Regions from separate parts of the Paenibacillus sp. JJ1683 genome, predicted to be linked through region 2. Evidence: riboswitches for the same ligand, from Rfam matches in the RefSeq annotation. Region 2 holds a riboswitch; each other region holds the start of a gene.
The links. Region 2 has a riboswitch for cobalamin ahead of ACUC6J_RS24095 (ABC transporter substrate-binding protein). Riboswitches for the same ligand answer to the same signal wherever they lie in the genome.

Region 1 (3,092 bases), 1.8 Mb from region 2:
GATTACGCAGCACACCCTGAAATCCGGCTCCCGCCAGCGCCAGCGCTGCTCCAACCAACATTCCCAGTAACACCCGTGGCAGTCTGACCTTCAAAATAATCTGCTCTGCAGATGTATTCCAATCCGGTGTAAACGTATCACCTAACCACGGTAGGTGGTTGATCAAAATACCTGTGATCTGGCTGACCGGAAGACTGACCGAGCCGATGCCAAGACAGAGCAGCAGCGTCAGCAGCAGCAAGACAAGACCAGTCCCCCCAAAACCGATCAGTCTACGATTCATTTGAAAATTTCAGGGTACACGCCCTTGGCTACTTCCTTGAGTCCTTCTGTTACGCGTGGACCTGGACGGCTAATCAAATTATCATCCACGGCAAATACACGATTGTTACGAACAGCCGATATTTGATCCCATCCACTACGAGCTTTTATGATATCGCCGAGGGACTGGCCTGTTTTGTCATCCTTCACACTTTTGCTGTATAAAATCACGTCAGGGTTGGCAGCTATAATATTTTCCTCACTGATTTGGTACCAGCCCTTCTGCGTGGCACCCACGTTTTCGCCGCCCGTCAATGTGATCAGTTCGTCCATAAACTCGCCTTTACCCACTGTCCAGCCTGGTGAAAATTCGACGTATACCCGTAGCTTCTGCCCTTTGCCGATATTTTTAACTCCTTCTTTCACTTCCGCTACATCTGCTCTCATCTTGTCGGTCACCGCTCTCGCTTCTTTCTGATGATCGGTGATTTTCCCATACAATTCGATGTTAGCTATGACATCTTCAACGGTCTTCGGTTCCGTTTTAAAAATCATAATTCCCATGTCACGCAGCTTAGTCGTAGCCTGTTCACTAAGTGAAATTCCTGCAAAAACGACATCAGGGTTCGCAGCAATGATCGCCTCTTCGTTCGGTTTCATAATACCGCCCACTTTAGGCTTTTTCGTAGCTGCCTCCGGGTAATCAGAGTAGTCGGATACACCAACAATTTCCTTATCCAATCCGATAGCGAACAACGCCTCGGTTTCTGCCGGGGAGACGGAAACGATCTTGTCCGGTGCCTTTTTAAATGTAAATTCCTGTCCTGTTGCATCCTTAACCGTTAGCGGGTAAACCGTTTTGCCCGGAGGCTCTTGTGCGGTTACGGTCTGTCCCGGCTGCTGTGAAGAAGCTTGGCCCTCTTTATTTTCTACATTTTTTCCATTCGCGCCACATGCACTCAGCACAACTGCCAATATCAGCGCCAATAGACCTGTTGTCCATACCTTTATTTTTTTGCCTGCCATGATTTGCACCCCTTCATACAAAAATCGTTAAGAGCGTTACTTGAACATCATCCGATATTTTCCTCATTCCAGCCTTCTTTTCCTATCAAAAACCCCCGCATCCTCATATCAGGATACAGGGGTCACGTTAGCACAGATCGTGCGCAGGCGGGCAGCTTCTTTCCGCATGGACAGTCACTGCGAACACGTCATCCTTTCCTCGAAGGATTATGGTGACAGGCGGACGGGCAGGTATCCTGACTTATGGAAGAGGCATGCCCTGATATTCTTTCACATGCTTGGCGGCACATGTAACAGGGCTAATGAGCATGTTTCCATTTACAGTGGCGGGACCGCGTCGGACTCACACCGACTTCCCTTTTAACAGCGCAATGAAGAAAAGCAAGTTCCCTCACACGGCGCCGACCTCGTCTGCTGGATATTTGATGTAGTGTAGTCAAGCCGTTCTTTTACTTGATGATTATAGGTTAAAAAGAGTTAGCTTACAACCCAAACAGCTGCTTGATTCGCCACAACTACCCTAGTGAAAAAGCAATTTTGCTATACAATTGTGCAGTCCTGCCAGCCTTAACTGAAACCTAATCGCTTCTCCCGGTTTTGGATTCAGACTCCAAAAATCATGACCTGGTATCAGCATACAAACCAATTGGCGAATTACTCCACCATGCGTGACAACCAAAACAGAGGGCGGTGCAGCATTCGACTCTATTGGCTGAACCTCCAAAGCAATGCGCCACGCAAACAGAGAGTCACGGAATTCGCGCAGACGGTTCACAAAATGTACCCAGGACTCTCCTCCAGGCGGGGTGATTCGCTGTGGCTCATCAATCCAAGCGCGATACAACGCCACATCCTTAAGCATGTCATACGTTTTTCCATCCCACTCGCCAAAGTGAAGTTCTCGCAGACGTGGCTCCATGATAGGAGGCATAGCAGATAGGGAACGTTCAGTCGTCAATGCTGACTCCGGCAAAATGATCTGCAAGGTCTGGCGACATCGCATCAAGTCACTGCAATAGATTTGAGCAAAGGACTGGCCCTGTAATTTTTCCCGTAAAGGCTTTAATTCCTGCTCTGCTCCAGACAGCAAACTCAAATCGGCATGTCCCAGATATCGACGTTCCTTATTCCATAAGGTTGTGCCATGACGAACTAGCACGAGCTCCATGTCCCACTGCAGATCTTCTTTAGCATCATTCGGCTCACTATCCTGTTGTGGGTTCGGACTTAGTGCACATTCTCGCACTCTTTTCCCTTCTGTATTTTGTTTCAAAATAATGTCACTCCTCACCGCATCCATACCAAGGCAAAACACCCCGCAGCTCCCAACAAACACAACCCTACAAACATAGTGGATACGGCGAACATCAGCCCGATGGTATGCCGGATATCCTTCGACTCCAGTGGTCGTATCTCTTCGCCCATATATGCTCGAAACGAGCGTATGCCATGATACACGTTATAGCCACCAAGACGAATCCCCAAGGCACCTGCCACCGCTGATTCGGGAAAGCCGCTGTTTGGACTGGGGTGCAGACGCGCATCCTGCTTGACTGTGCGCCAGCTTCTTGCAGCATCCAGCCGATACAACCACGCCGCTATCACAAGCATAACTGCTGTCAGGCGAGCCGGAATGTAGTTAGCTACATCGTCCAGACGTGCCGAGGCCCAGCCTAAATGCAGGTACTTTTCATTTTTGTAGCCAACCATTGAGTCGAGCGTATTTACGGCACGATATGCCAGTGCCAAGGGGGCTCCTCCGATCAGGGCATAAAAAAGCGGGGAAATAATGGCGTCCACGATAT
Region 2 (3,092 bases):
ACCGTGGCGGGCAGTCTGCTCCATAGTTCGTTTAGCACTGACTCCTTGGACACAAACGAGGTTCCCCAATGTCCTGTGAACACATCCCTCAGCCAGTTCACATATTGAATATGAAGCGGCTCATTCAAGCCCAGTTCGTTTCGCAGCGCGGTTAGCGCCTCCCCAGAAGCAGGAACATTATGCGCGGTGAGCAAAATGAGAGCAGGGTCACCAGGGGCCAGCCTCATCAGTACAAAAGTCAGCGTAGATACAACGAATACAATGATGGGCAGCTGCGCCACACGTTCTAGTATAAAACGAATCATAGGATACGTTGCTCGTTATTCCGCAATATCGGATTGCGCTGTAATGTAGTAATACTCGATCGGATGCGGTGTAAAGCCCTTTACTCCTTTTTTCACACCAAACACATTGTCAGGGTGCACAATGAACGACTGCGGCAAATCTGTATTGATGATTTCCAGCGCTTGCAGTGTTACCGCATTACGCTGTGCGGTATCCTTCGCCAACTTCAGGCTGTGAAGAATATTCTCCAGCGGTTTGGAGGCATAACGGCTTACATTCGCTTCACTTGTAGAAGAGTAGAACATGTCCATAAAATACTGCGGCTCCCCTGTATGGGCCGTGAGCATGCTGTACATAGCAAAATCCCAATCATTTTTGGTCAATGCCTCGTCGATATTTTCCACCTTGCGAATCTTGACCTGGATTCCCTCATTCAGCAATTGGCTCTGAATCACCTCAGCCATGACGGATAGCTCTGGACGCTGAGGGAAGGTCAGCAGCGTAACCTCGAATGGCTTACCCTGCTTGGTCCACGTACCTTGGGCATCCTTCTGCCAGCCATCCTTCGTCAACAACTGCTCCGCCGTTCCGTCCAATGCTTTGCGCTCAATCTTACCGAAGGGAAGAATGCTCGGAAACGGGCTGCTTGCTTCCGTACCGAAGCCTCTCATGACGGCGCTCACAATGGATGCGCGCGGAATCAGACTGTCCACCACCTTACGGTTGGTTGCATCCTTGAACACAGGTGATTCCATGTTGTACACAATCATATGGGTGCGCAAGGATGGAGCCGACAGCACTTGTAGCTTGTCGTTCTTTTTTAATACCTCTGCGTTATCTACCGGAATATCCGTCGCTACATCCACCTCACCAGATTGCAACGCCATCAGGCGCGAATTACCGTCCGTAATGAATTTCATCATCGCTTCGGCCAAGCGCGCCTTTTCGCCCCAGTATCCGTCATAACGCTCGACGACCAAGGATTGATCCTTGTTGAAGGCTTTGATTTTAAAAGCACCTGTCATTGCAGGGTAGCTTTGCTCATCTTTCATGGATGCCACATCCAGTACAATCGTTGACGGATCAGCCAAATTGGATACCAGCGCTGCATTCGGCTGGTTTGTCGTAATTTTCAGCGTCAGCGGACCAGTTACATCAATGGACTTCACATCCAGTAAATCCTTCGCCAGATGGCTTTTTTCGATTGAGCGCAGCAAAGATGCTTTTACACTTACTGCATCCATGCTCTTTCCATTATGAAACGTGACCTTATCCTGCACGCTGAACGACCACACATTAGGACTATCATGCTTCCACTCCTTGGCTAGCCAAGCCACAGGCTCCAGCTTTTCATTCAAACGAATGAGTGTCTCACCGGCACCGGAACGCATCACATCCCAGCTATTGTCTCCATGCGGATCGACGCCTGACGGTTTCCACGTATACGCCATCACCAGCTTTTTATCTGCTTGAGTCTGTTGTGCAGACGTGTTCTCACCCTTGCCCGAGCTATCCTCTGTCTTCGTGGCTGCGCCACATCCCGAAAGAGTCATAACTGCCATCAGCAGCAGCAATCCTGTACATATGAACCATGAACGCCTATTACGATTGCCTATCATCCCACATTTCCCCCTCTATCTTGTAAAATCGTATAAACCTAACACAAAACGCGAAAAAGCATTCCCGACCACCTGATCAGCAGTCAGAAATGCTTTCATTATAAAATGTCAAAACTCACCTCAAAGCCAGCTCCAAAAACATAGAAGGGATCAGATCGGTTTCAGACATTCCGTATGCAGCACGCCTAACCACCTCCCCAGCATCCCGTGGGTCTGACAGTGATGTCAAAACAGGCAGGTCTCCTGACTCCAAGCGTATCTTTCAGGCCTTCCCGGTTCCTCACAGTTCCAGTGGCTTGTTCTGAAAGCTCCAGCAGTACCCTGCTGATGCCTGTATACAGTGGCGGGTCCGTGTCGGAATCTACCGAACTTCCCTTTTAAGTGAACACGCTCAACAACTATCTACATCGTCTCTACGAAACTTCGTATATAGAGTTGTCCGGCTCACACCTGTTTTCTTCCTTTATTCCTTTTTATTACGATTTAGGATTATCTTATTTTGTTGCTACTGGCTTGTCAACAAATGTTGCGTAATAATTTAAATTTGAATGATATAGTGTGAATCAAGACCAAGGCTATTCATTGCTTGCGCGCAATTGAAGGTTGTCTTTAACGTTGCGTGCACGCAATTCACGTGTTAAAATTAGGTATAGAGATAACCACCGTATCCGTATACTAAAAAGAGCCTTCGCCGCTCCAACGGCAAAGACTCTTAGGACTTGAATGGCTGTGGATCACCACCACGGCGCGCTGCATAACTGAATGTTAATGCGAACGAAACCCACCATTAGGGGCCAACCTAATTACGCGGTGGGTTTTCGCTTGTTCCGAAATTTCCGACGCAGCCAGCGATAAAGCTTACGAATACTAAACACCAGGCTTAGTAACGTAACCATCCAACGCAGCACATCATAGCACGACACAAGGTTGACCATCGGCTTCACCCCCTTTCGGGAAGCTGCGCCGTGGTCCGAAAACATCCACCACTATCCAAAGTCCTTAAGGTAGATTATACCATGCCTCTTCCTACCACTCTAGCAAATTCCTCTAGTAGATAAACCAACCTAAGAGTGCAACTGGAAAACGCACCAAACTAAGCTCCCCATTTCGTCCCGCAGCTTTATCTATATGTCTCCAGACAGCAAAGGGGTCTATTATTTAGGCAGCGCCTCCCGAAAAATCAGGAGG
Region 3 (3,092 bases), 200 kb from region 2:
CGCGGAATAACCCGGAGGCGTTTCTTAAAATTGTTCAATATGCGCTGCATCAGAACATTGGCTACTTCTCCATCAACCATCCGGTGGATCGTTGTACGGAATGCGGCTATGAAGGGATTATCGGGACAAGCTGTCCTCAATGCGGCACAGATGAGGAACACACGCATTTTCAGCGTTTACGTCGGGTAACCGGATATCTGACAGGTGATTATACCGTTCGTTTTAATGCTGCCAAGCAAGCGGAAGTTCGCGACCGGGTGAAGCATAAGTGAATTTGTGCGGCTATATTCCAGAATCTCTGAATGAAGGATACGGCCTGCGCACCGTCGTATTCATTAGTGGTTGCCGCCATGCCTGTCCCGGCTGCTTTAATCCAGCTTCGTGGAACTTCCGCGCAGGGGAGCCATTCACGCCCGAGCGTCAACAGGAGGTCATCCGTGATATCATGGATAATCCGCTGTTGGACGGATTGACTCTCTGCGGGGGAGACCCTTTTTTCTCAGCAGCAGAATGCTCGCAATTTGTACGTGACTTCCGCGCGGCTTGTCCCGACCGAACCGTCTGGGCCTACACAGGCTTTGTCTACGAAGATCTGTTCATGGATCAGGAGCGACAGGAGCTGGCGCTATTGTGTGACGTGATTGTAGATGGCCGTTTTGTTGAACAGCAAAAAGATCTGACCCTCCCCTTTCGGGGCAGCCGTAATCAGCGCCTGATAGATGTGAAAGCCAGTACTCAAGCAGGTTACACCGTTTCATTAGCTTAAAGGCGATGTTCTATTTAGCAAGATGCTATACCAAAGACAAGTCCCCCACGATGGGTTGGGCTTGTCTTTTTTGCATATAACTAACAGATTCCACTCCAGTTTCTATTACTGTTTCTATTGCACATCCTGTGAGTTTCACTTATGATGGTGAACAAGTATACGAGTGCATAATTATTCGTCATACCTTAATCTTATAGTTTGGAAATAGGTGTCTTTTCTATTCAGATCAGACTTAAAAGGGAAGCCGGTGCAAATCCGGGACGGTCCCGCCACTGTAAACGGGGAATGTTCAGCTGCTCATACACCCACTGGTCCACAGACCGGGAAGGGATGCTGAACGTCATGATCCGTAAGTCAGGAGACCTGCCTATTTTAACAACATCGCAGTACCTACGGAAGATAGGGAGGTGTTAAGAGCAGTCGCCGTATTTTTGAATTTTAATCGCGGAGGCATTCTTTCCCCTACTTATTTTTAGCCTTGGGGACAGAATGCCTTTTTTGGTACGTAAAAATAAACTGGCTACCACTTAGGAGGAAACCTACATGTCCATTAACGAACGATCTACATTGTCCGGTTTGACTAGCAGTAATCTGGGATATCCGCGTATCGGCGGGAACCGGGAATGGAAGAAAGCACTGGAGCGCTTCTGGCAGGGTAGTATTAACGAAAGTGAACTGCATAGTGAGATGAAAAGATTGCGTCTGGAGCATCTGAGCAAGCAACGTGACAAAGGGATTGATCGCATTCCTGTCGGAGACTTTTCCTATTACGATCATGTGCTGGATACATCTGTGATGTTCGGTCTCGTACCCGAACGGTTCAACTATCGTCCTACAGGTCCGGTTCCTCTGTCTGTGTATTTCGGGATGGCACGTGGGCAGAAGGGAGCTACCGCCAGCGAAATGACCAAATGGATGAATACCAATTACCACTACATCGTTCCCGAATTGGAAAATGCGGCTCCAGTGCTCACTGAAAATAAGCCCTTACTCGCTTATCGTGAAGCAAAGCAGGAGCTAGGTATTGACGGTAAACCGGTTCTCATCGGTCCCTACTCATTTGTTGTTTTATCCAAAGGCTATGATCGTAAGGATCTGGCCTCTATTATACGAACCTTCCTGCCTTTATACGCCCGAGTCCTGTCCGAACTAGCAGCAGAAGGCGTACAATGGGTCCAAATCGATGAACCTGTCCTGACCACCTCATTCCCAGTAGAGGATCTGGATATTATTCAGGAGGTCTATGAAGCTTTGACCCAAGCTGCTCCCTCCTTAAACATCATGCTGCAAACCTACTTTGGTAGCCTAGATCATTATGAGCGTCTGACTGAACTTCCGGTCCAGGGACTGGGTCTTGATTTTGTCTATGATGATGGCGAAAATCTCCAGCATATATCGCGACATGGCTTCCCCAAAGGGAAAACGCTGGGTGCTGGTGTCATTGATGGGCGCAATATATGGCGCAGCGACCTGAATGCCGTGGCTGCGCTGTTGGGCCAGTTAGCAGAACAAATCAATGCAGAACAGCTTATCGTGCAGCCATCGTGCAGTCTGCTGCATGTGCCGGTCAGTCTGGAAGCAGAGCACAAGCTGGACCGAGAGCTGGTGCATGCACTAGCCTTTGCCGATGAAAAGCTGGATGAAATCGCAGTCTTGACGGCTGCACTTGGTAAGCATGATCCATCCGCACTTGCCAAGCTTGAGCAAAGTGCGGAAGCGGTAGCCCGCTTCAACAGCTCAGCGGCAAGGGTACAGACAGCTGCCGATTTGGCCGACCTGTTGGCAAAGGAGCCACTATCACGCAGCGTTCCTTTCGCCGAGCGCCGCATAATTCAGCAAAATAGGCTGAAGTTGCCCCCACTGCCTACGACGACCATCGGCAGCTTCCCGCAAACTGCTGAGGTTCGCAAGGCCCGTCTGCACTATCGCAAAGGAGAATGGTCTGCCGAGCAATATCGGACATTCATCCAGCAGCAGATCAAGGAATGGATTGATATCCAAGAGGACATTGGCATAGATGTGCTTGTACATGGGGAATTTGAACGGACCGACATGGTTGAGTTTTTTGGCGAAAAACTAAAAGGCTTTGCTTTTACACAAAACGGATGGGTGCAATCCTACGGTTCCCGCTGTGTTAAACCGCCGATTATTTACGGAGATGTGTCATTCGATCAACCAATGACTGTGGAAGAGACGGCATTTGCCCAATCGTTAACCTCCAAGCCAGTTAAAGGAATGCTTACAGGCCCTGTGACCATTTTGAACTGGTCCTTTGAACGTAATGATATTCCACGCAGGCAAGTTGCTTTGCAATTAGCTCTGGCAT
Region 4 (3,092 bases), 230 kb from region 2:
TGCTGGTGCATCTTCATGCCGGAAACCCGCAACGATGCCTACACGTTTGAAGAATTTATGAAAACGCTCGTTCGGATGCCCTTTTTCCTTATATTCAGCAATAATGTTCTCCACGATATCCGTAATCTGATCACCCGGAATTCCTTCCGCTACGGGCTGAGCGGCATGAGCATTTCGGCCAAATTTTTTGCCACCAAGGAAAAGATCGTATCCTCCCTTGCGATAGACGATGCCGATATCCTCCAGCACCGCTCCATAGCAAGCCATGCCGCATCCATTCAAAGCAATACTCGTTTCCTTGGGTGCCTGTAATCCGCCAAGTACAACCTGTAGATGCTCAGCCACAGGCACCGCATCATCTTTCTCCATATTGCAGAAGTCGCAGGCCTTCACCTTAAACACATCGCCGATCGGCATGACAATGAATCGTTCATCCCGAAGCCGTCCGACCAGTTCCTCGGGGTCTGCGCACGGCACGCGCAGCACGATCTGATGATCTGGCGTGTATTCCAGCTCGCCATCATCACCCGCTACCTCGGCGAGCAATGCCATCTGCCGAGCAGTGAACTTCTTGTTTCCCACGCCAGGGGAAACCCCCACCTCAAACAGCGCAGGCTTACCAAAGCCGCCTGACGCCTTCCCAGTCGTAGCCACCGTTGCCGTTCCGACGGCGCTCTGGGCAGCAGGCGCTTGCCCGCTCCAGCGAGCGTTGGCTTCGCCCGGAAGCTTGCCGCCGACAGCAAGGCGGCTTAGCGCCTCTGCTGCCAGCGATGCTGGTGATGCCTCAGTCTGCTTCGCAGGCGCAGCCTGCACGGCAGCCATCGCTTGCGGGCGTACCTGCGTGGCAACCGCAGCGCCGCTCGCGGAAGGCCCGGTAGGCGCAGTCAGAGCTCCACCTCCCTGCGGTGTATCCAGCGCGCGATCCTCTTGCGCGCCCAGCGACCACGGCTCCGCTTCCGTGCGAAGCCGCTGATGCGGTTTGAGCACTTGCTCGGTCGCGTCCAGCGTGTATTTACGCTGATAGCCGCGCGGAGTCACGATTAACCCGTCATACACTGTCGTCGAGGAATTGCCGATGATTACGGTCGTCAGCATCCCGATATCATGGTTCAGCATATCTTCCAGCGTCGTTACAATAACCTGCTGACGTTCACGATAAGCACTCTTCACCAGTCCAACTGGAGTTTGCGGATCACGGTAACGGAGCAAAATGGACTGCGTCTCCACAATCTGGCGGGTACGTCGACCACTACGCGGGTTGTATAAGGCAATCACAAAATCAGCCGAAGCCGCAGCTTCTACACGCTTCACGATCGTTTCCCACGGGGTCAGATGATCACTCAGACTGATTGTGCAAGCATCATGCATAACCGGCGCTCCCAACAACGAAGCACAGGATTGAATAGCCGAGATCCCCGGCACAACTTCTACCTCAACCCCGTCCTCGCGACGCCAGCCTTTTTGCATCAGCACTTCGTACACCAGCCCTGCCATGCCATAGACCCCAGCATCTCCACTGGAAATGACGGCTACCTTCTTACCCATCTCTGCTTGGCGAACCGCCTCCTGCGCACGGCTCACTTCTTCTGTCATCCCTGTGCGTACAATCTCCTGTCCGTTCAACAACGGACGAATCAAATCAACGTAGGTATTGTAGCCGATAATGACCTCACTTTCGGCCAGCGCATCCAACGCCCGTTTTGTGATATGTTCCATATCTCCTGGTCCAAATCCAATCACCAGCAATTTTCCTAATGGGCTCATCGTGCTCCTCCTATCATCCTTTTCAGGGCAGCTATACTATCTATTTCAATAATTTGTGGCATCCTTTAACTCAAAAAAACCCCATCCTGCCCGGATGGGGTTCCTATGTACGTATCTCTCTTACCAGACGAAACAGCGTAAGAAGACAGTTCTTGTCTTCCTCCTATCTGCCGTTGTTTTCCATCTGTTTTGTTTACGCTTCAAACGCTGCTGCACGTTCATATCCACGCAAACCTGTAACCAACATGGAAAAAGCAACGTGTGCCTGATTTCCTGATTTCGTACACCCATCCTCTCCGCGAAGGTTAATGGTGCATACAGATCAAGGTAGGTCTCCTGGCTTGGCATCAACGGATTCTCTCGTCTTCCCCGTTTTGTACGAGTGACCATTTAAAAGAACCCTCTTCCTTACAGTGGCGGGACCGCTCGGGACTTGCACCCGATTCCCTGTTACCCTTTGCTCAACCGCAAAGGCACCTTGTCTGTCCGCTATTTGATTATGGGTCTTATCATAACCTTGCCTCAATCAGTTGTGCAAGCACGAAAAAAGCTTTATTTCAAGTTATCTGCTTTATTTTTCAACATATGCAGCAGTTCATCCGGGTCCGCAGATATACTCAGTAGCGCTGGATGATCAGCTCCGGTAAACCCTTCCTGCACGCTATGACGTACCATTTCTACCAACGGGTCAAAATATCCATTCACATTCAGCAGCCCAATGGGCTTGCGATGTATACCGATTTGCGCCCAGCACAATACCTCGAACAGCTCCTCAAAGGTTCCCAAGCCTCCCGGAAGGGCTATAAACGCATCGGCCATCTCGCTCATCGCCGCTTTACGTTCATGCATGCTTGCTACCTCAATAAACTCGGTAACTCCCCGATGAATGATCTCTGCATCGAATAACAGGGTGGGCATAATGCCGGTGACCTGACCATCACCCGCCAACAGTCCATCCGCCACCTTACCCATCAGCCCTCTGCTGGAGCCACCATAAATTAAACGGATATGCTGGCGAGCCATAGCTTCACCCAGCTTGCCTGCCGCCTCAACATATACCGATGAATGTCCAGGTCTGGACCCTGCAAATACACAAATAGAATTCATAAACGTCTCAGCTCCTGTCCTCAATATCATGCATCGAAACTTATTCATTATATTAGATAAATATTTTCGCTATAACAAAAAACTTTGCGATGCATGTCCAACAAAAAAAGATAAAGACCTCGTAGGCCCTTATCTCTATTTTACTCTGTATTAGTAAATATAAGTTCATTTTTAGCTTACTGCATTTATCGGTTCTAGCTCATTTCAAATGACCGTTCACG

Region 1: it holds a riboswitch for cobalamin, as region 2 does, so the genes downstream of both, ACUC6J_RS06740 (ABC transporter substrate-binding protein) here and ACUC6J_RS24095 (ABC transporter substrate-binding protein) in region 2, are expected to answer to the same signal.
Region 3: it holds a riboswitch for cobalamin, as region 2 does, so the genes downstream of both, metE (5-methyltetrahydropteroyltriglutamate--homocysteine S-methyltransferase) here and ACUC6J_RS24095 (ABC transporter substrate-binding protein) in region 2, are expected to answer to the same signal.
Region 4: it holds a riboswitch for cobalamin, as region 2 does, so the genes downstream of both, cobJ (precorrin-3B C(17)-methyltransferase) here and ACUC6J_RS24095 (ABC transporter substrate-binding protein) in region 2, are expected to answer to the same signal.

The regions. Positions count from the first base shown of each region.
Region 1 is NZ_CM129820.1:1,579,843-1,582,934, reverse strand. Features, by position in the region: gene ACUC6J_RS06745 (FecCD family ABC transporter permease) at 1-283, opposite strand, end outside; gene ACUC6J_RS06740 (ABC transporter substrate-binding protein) at 280-1,287, opposite strand; cobalamin riboswitch at 1,497-1,712, opposite strand; gene ACUC6J_RS06735 (histidine phosphatase family protein) at 1,808-2,560, opposite strand; gene cbiB (adenosylcobinamide-phosphate synthase CbiB) at 2,575-3,092, opposite strand, start outside.
Region 2 is NZ_CM129820.1:5,582,952-5,586,043, forward strand. Features, by position in the region: gene nikB (nickel ABC transporter permease) at 1-305, opposite strand, end outside; gene ACUC6J_RS24095 (ABC transporter substrate-binding protein) at 321-1,904, opposite strand; cobalamin riboswitch at 2,121-2,325, opposite strand; gene ACUC6J_RS24100 (hypothetical protein) at 2,708-2,839, opposite strand.
Region 3 is NZ_CM129820.1:5,380,313-5,383,404, forward strand. Features, by position in the region: gene ACUC6J_RS23180 (anaerobic ribonucleoside triphosphate reductase) at 1-272, shown strand, start outside; gene nrdG (anaerobic ribonucleoside-triphosphate reductase activating protein) at 269-766, shown strand; cobalamin riboswitch at 956-1,151, shown strand; gene metE (5-methyltetrahydropteroyltriglutamate--homocysteine S-methyltransferase) at 1,310-3,092, shown strand, end outside.
Region 4 is NZ_CM129820.1:5,350,206-5,353,297, forward strand. Features, by position in the region: gene cobJ (precorrin-3B C(17)-methyltransferase) at 1-1,764, opposite strand, end outside; cobalamin riboswitch at 2,074-2,259, opposite strand; gene ACUC6J_RS23060 (LOG family protein) at 2,317-2,871, opposite strand; gene ACUC6J_RS23065 (uroporphyrinogen-III synthase) at 3,071-3,092, opposite strand, start outside.